Linked DNA regions of Alkalihalobacterium alkalinitrilicum. The protein of the gene in region 1 interacts with the protein of each later gene in a pairwise test. Links are inferred from orthologs where the notes say so. Each region holds a gene or a part of one and is shown on either strand. Other genes may lie near its edges.

Region 1 (2,979 bases):
GCTTATTAAGAGAAGGAATAAGGAACAAAATAGCTGCAGCTACAATAGCAATCATTGTATCGTCAATTCCTGGAATAACACCATCGAGTAAGAACGAGCGTGTAATCCAAGAAAACGCTGCTAATAAGAAAACTGCAAGGACAGCTTTTTCTTCAAAACTTGCTTTACCTAAAGCTTTCTTTTGTTCACGAATTAACGCACCTCCACCAGGTAAAGTTTTCATTTTGATCGGAAAAGCCATCTTAACTAAATATACCCAGGCAAAACTAAGTAAAATAATAGTTAAAGGAAGTCCAAACATCATCCAACTTGCAAAAGTAATTTGAATTCCATATAACTCATTAATCACACCAGCTAATATCATATTAGGGGGTGTACCAATTAAAGTTGCTAAACCACCAATAGAAGCAGAGTAAGCTATACCTAACATCATAGCACGTCCAAAGTTTTTATCTTCATTGGCAACACTAACATTTTTCTCTATTAAACTACGGGACACTTGATAAATGATTGCGGTACCGATTGGGACCATCATCATAGCAGTCGCAGTATTCGAAATCCACATCGATAAAAAACCTGTCGCAATCATAAACCCTAGTACTATTCGTTCTGAGCTAGTCCCTATAATAGAGATGATTGTTAAGGCAATTCGTTTATGAAGTTCCCAACGTTCCATAGCAAGGGCAATCAAAAAGCCACCTAAGAACAAGAAAATAGTACTATTCCCATAAGAAGAAGTCACGGCTCCACTATCTAGTGCGCCCGTCAGCGGAAACAAAACAATCGGCAACAATGAGGTAGCTGGGATCGGAATGGCTTCTGTTATCCACCAAGTCGCAATCCAAACTGTACTTGCAAGAACAGCCCTTGCTTCTGGCGTCAAACCATCTGGTGTAAAAAATAACATAATAATAGCAAAAAATGCAGGCCCTAAAATTAAACCAATGAGTTGTGTTTTTTTATAAATTGGATTGGCATTATTATTATTATCTTCATTTTCTTTAGTCTCAACTTTTTTATTTACATTTTGTTGCTGACTAGCAAATGAAAACGTTAATAGGTTTTTCACACGGGAGTGAGATTGCCAAAGGTTATTCCATAGATTTGAAATTAATTGATTACTCATTCGTGTTCTCCCCCTTATGAATATTTTTATAATTCTAAGTATAAAACGCTTTCATTTTTATTTATATTTTTGTACTTAAAGGTATCCTTTTGTTCTTTTTGGTCGCAAAAAAACCACGAATTATGCCATGAATGCAAAAATCGTGGTTTTCTATATTTAATATAGTTTATAGTTTGAATTTATTTGATTTAAGTCAGGGGGGGATTATGTGCCTTACTAAACTGTTTCTAGTTTAATTCCTTCATACTCTTTTATCTTATGAATGATATCCTCAGGAATCGGTTGAGATTTACCTTTTTCATTATTATAAGACACTTGTATTGCATCAGCCGTAACTAAAATATCATTCGTCCCTTCCCGTGCAATGACATATGAGCAAGTTAAACTGGATTTCCCAATCCTTTTTACTCGACAGTAAACATGGAGGAGATCATCTAACTTTGCAGGTTGATGGTATTCTAACGTGATTTTTGCTAGTACGATGTCAAACGTATTTGTTTCAGCTAATTCCATCCAATTTGCTCCTATAACTTCCCTGAAGTACTCTGTAGATGCGACATCCACATATGTAGAATAGTGCGCATTAAATACAATTTTTTGACCATCGATTTCTGAATATCGAACTCTAATGGGGTAATGAAAACGGAAATTATCCAACATAATATCATTCCTTTTTCGTATTATACTAACACGTAACGTATCTTGAGTACATAGTAATCTGACTTTTTAGAATAATTCATTTTTTATCTTCTATTCAACTATCATAAATATTTACTCTAAAATATGAAAAGATTGTTTTACACAAAAGCCTCTTGAATAATTGTATTTTCATTTTTGAATCCATTCATGAATACTCGTGTTATTCTTGAAGTTTAGTTACTTCAGTAATCAATTCTGGATCAATGATTTGCCCATACTTTTCATAGACGGGTTTAAGTGCGTTTCTCCACACCATCTTTTCACTTTCTGTTTGATGATGAATTTCGATTAGATTACTATTTTCGATGCGAGCTAACATTTCAGTATTAATTTTGTTAGAATGTTCACGTAACCATACTGTTACCTCATTCATTGCTTCTATTATACTGTTTTGATGATCAACTGGTAAGCTGTCCCAAAATTTACCATTCATAAAAACAGCGTATCCTAAATAATTATGGTTACTTACCGTCATATAATTTTGTTGCCGATAAAATCCTTTTGAATAAATATTAGATAGTGTATTTTCAGTGCCATCGACAACGCCATTACTAAGCACGTCATATACTTCATTAAAAGGGAAGAGTCGCGGCTTTGCACCAAGTACACGATAAGTATCGCTTAAAGCTTCGCTTGGCATCACACGAACAGAAAGACCTTCAATATCCTCTGGATTTATTATCGGTCTAATCCGATTCGTCACTTGTTTAAAACTATTTTCCCAATAAGTAATTCCATGTAATCCATAATCACTAATGCTATTAAATAGTAACTCACCAATTCTCCCATGAAGTGCATCTTCAACCATTTGCTCGTTTCGAAATACATAAGGTAAATCCATCACAAGCCAATTAGGATCTATTACCGTCACCTCTGAAAGGGCAGGAGCAATAATATGAATGTCCTTTTTCATCAGTGCATCAAATTCAGCTTGGGCTTCATACAACATTGCATTTGGAAAGACTTGCACTTCAACCCATCCATCTGTTTTTTCTCTCACTAATTGAGCAAACATCGAAGCGGCAAGTCCCTTTGGTGTATTTTCAGCAACAACATGACTAAACCGTAATACGTATTTTTCGTTTAACCCTTCTAATTCTTTATCTACTGCTTTTGGGTCCGAGTCAGCTTGATGCGCAAATCCAATATAATGG
Region 2 (3,198 bases), 1.8 Mb from region 1 along the record:
TATACGTCACGACCATCTCTTTTAACGCATTCGATTCATTGATGATTTGCTGCGCTGTATCTTGGTCATTCCAAAAATCAGGCTCACTCATTCGCTCATCCAATTCTTCCATTCGAGTCTCTTTGGCTTCTAAGTCAAAGAGACCCCCTAAAGTCCGCTAATCGCTTAGCCATTATCGCCAATTCTTGCTTCACTTCTGTTAAATCCATCTACCTTCACCTCATTAAGTATTTCGACCCTTTTTAATATATGTCAATTGCAAAAAAAAATTGAGTGCAAAGAAGCAGATGCCTCTACGCATCTGCTCCGCTTATTATAAACTACCGCAGCATTGCTTATATTTCTTCCCGCTACCGCACGGGCACGCATCATTTCGTCCGACTGTATTGTTATTACGAACTGGGATTTTTTTCTTTTCCTTACCTTCACCAGCCGCCGCACTCATGTGAACCGCTTTACCTTCTGCAACTTCTTTACGCTCTAGATTTTGCTCAACTTGAGCTTTCATAATATACATCGACACTTCATCTTCAATTGAAGCGACCATCTGCTCAAACATTTCAAACCCTTCAAACTTGTATTCACGAAGCGGATCGTTTTGACCGTACGCACGCAAATGAATTCCTTGGCGGAGTTGATCCATTTGGTCGATGTGGTTCATCCACTTACGGTCGACGGAGCGAAGCATGATAACTTTTTCAAACTCACGCATATGCTCGCTGGTGAACTGTGATTCTTTTTCATCATAAGCAGCTTTTACTTTTTCTAAAATAAGCTCTACCATTTCTTCAGAATCTAGCCCTTTTAACTCTTTTTCCGTAATGACGCCTTCTGGTAACAACATCGTTTTCACGAAATTTTCCACCGCTGCGATGTCCCAATCCTCAGGCACTTCGGTTTCTGGTGTATGAAGCGCCACATGACGGTTAACAGTAGACTCGATCATCTTCTCCACGATCGCGCGAAGGTTATCTGACTCGAGTACTTCCATCCGTTGTTTATAAATGATTTCACGTTGCTCACGCATCACATCATCATATTGTAAAATTTGTTTACGCGCATCGAAGTTGTTGCCTTCCACACGTTTTTGCGCTTGTTCAACCGCACGACTGACGAGCTTACTTTCAATCGGCTGATCTTCTTCTAAACCGAGTCGGTCCATCATCGCTTTCATATTATCTGAACCGAAGCGACGCATTAATTCATCTTCCATTGATAAATAAAATTGAGATGAACCCGGGTCCCCTTGACGACCTGAACGTCCACGTAGCTGGTTATCGATACGACGCGATTCATGGCGCTCAGTCCCGAGAACAAATAAACCACCTAACTCTTTTACACCATCGCCAAGTTTAATGTCCGTACCACGCCCTGCCATGTTTGTCGCAATCGTAACTGCTCCACGTTGGCCTGCATTTTCAATAATTTCTGCCTCACTGAAATGGTTTTTCGCATTTAATACATGATGAGGTACACGTTTTTTCTTTAAAAGATTAGCAACCAACTCAGAAGTTTCAACGCTGACCGTACCGACTAGCACTGGTTGGCCTTTTTTATGAAGTTCTTCAATTTGATTAACAACTGCATTGAACTTCGCAGGCATCGTTTTATAAATTAAATCAGGACGATCATCCCTGGCAATCGGCTTATTCGTTGGGATACTCATAACATCCATTCCATATACTTGCTGGAACTCTTCTTCTTCCGTTTTCGCAGTACCCGTCATCCCTGCTAGCTTTTGATAACGACGGAAATAGTTTTGGAAGGTAATCGATGCGAGTGTCATACTTTCGCGTTGAATTTCCATTCCTTCTTTGGCCTCAATCGCTTGATGAAGCCCATCACTATAGCGACGACCTTTCATGAGACGACCCGTAAATTGGTCGACGATGACGATTTCACCATCTTCAACGACATAATCCGTATCACGATGCATCACGACATGCGCTTTTAACGCCTGATTAATATGATGGTTGAGTGAGACATATTTTTGATCAAAGAGGTTGTCGATGTTAAAGCCTTTTTCAGCTTTATTTACCCCTTCTTCCGTTAAAAGAACAGACTTCGTTTTTTCATCTAATGTATAGTCATCCTCTTTACGAAGAGTACGCACAAATGCATTTGCTTGAATATAAAGATTCGTTGACCGCTCAACCGAACCCGAAATAATGAGAGGTGTTCTCGCTTCATCAACTAAAATCGAGTCAACCTCATCAATTACCGCAAAATGAAGCGGGCGCTGTACCATTTGGTTTTTATATAGCACCATATTATCTCGTAAATAGTCAAAACCGTACTCATTATTTGTTCCATATGTAATATCAGCAGCATACGCTTCTTGCTTTTCTTCTTTTGTAAGACCACCTACATTTAAGCCAACGGTTAACCCTAAAAATTCATAGAGCTCTTTCATAATCTCGCAGTCACGACGTGCTAAATACTCATTAACCGTAACAACGTGAACGCCTTTACCAGTCAGTGCATTTAAATAGACAGGTAATGTTCCAACGAGTGTTTTCCCTTCCCCCGTTTTCATTTCGGCAATATTTCCGTTGTGTAAAACAATGGCACCTAAAAGCTGAACGCGAAACGGACGCATCTTTAACACACGCTCAGATGCTTCACGCACAACCGCATACGCTTCTGGCAACAGTTTATCTAATTTTTCACCGTTATTGTAACGATTTTTAAATTCTTCGGTTTTTGCACGCAACCCATCATCTGATAATTTTTTTGTATCATCAGCTAACGCTTCAATCGCATCAACGATTTTTTCGTATTTTTTCAATTGTCGTTGACTCGGATCACCAATTACTTTTTTTAATAATCCCATCATAGTAATTCTCGTCCTCTCTTCCCTCAATTCAACGAATGGCGAAGGATTGTAGTACCCTATCGACCAACTCTACACACTTAAGTTCAATTTTAGCAGTTTGGGCCTTTCGTTACAAGGCAACACACTTTTGGCATGGTTTTTATTACTTCGATTTCTTCAAAAAGAAACCCTTTATTTCTTTTCCGACAAAATCAAAGATGAAGGGGAATAATTTCTCGGGAAATCGACACCTTAAATGACCTTTTCCCAATCGTTTTGTCTAACTTTCTCCTATCGGTTGACGCAAAAAAGAGTACAGCGTGGTACCGACCCCCAAAAGTTAGAGTAGAAAACTAACTTTTGGGGGTGTTTTTATGGCTAAA

What was found.
Region 2: the proteins of BK574_RS11435 (region 1) and secA interact in binary tests that used the Escherichia coli proteins (3 or more experiments, as listed by UniProt). The link is inferred for Alkalihalobacterium alkalinitrilicum from one-to-one orthologs.

The regions. Positions count from the first base shown.
Region 1 is NZ_KV917368.1:2,435,482-2,438,460, forward strand. The notes cover bases 65-2,965. They hold BK574_RS11435 (acyl-CoA thioesterase), read right to left. Parts: upstream 1,787-2,965; coding sequence 1,343-1,786; downstream 65-1,342. Other genes in these bases: BK574_RS11430 (SLC13 family permease), read right to left, coding at 65-1,126; BK574_RS11440 (DctP family TRAP transporter solute-binding subunit), read right to left, coding at 1,986-2,965. In the rest of the region: more of BK574_RS11430, read right to left, coding at 1-64; more of BK574_RS11440, read right to left, coding at 2,966-2,979.
Region 2 is NZ_KV917368.1:4,235,456-4,238,653, reverse strand. Bases 76-3,195 are described here. They hold secA (preprotein translocase subunit SecA), read right to left. Parts: upstream 2,837-3,195; coding sequence 314-2,836; downstream 76-313. Other genes in these bases: BK574_RS20515 (helix-turn-helix domain-containing protein), read left to right, coding at 3,190-3,195. Outside these bases: more of BK574_RS20515, read left to right, coding at 3,196-3,198. UniProt on the Escherichia coli protein: Required for protein export, interacts with the SecYEG preprotein conducting channel.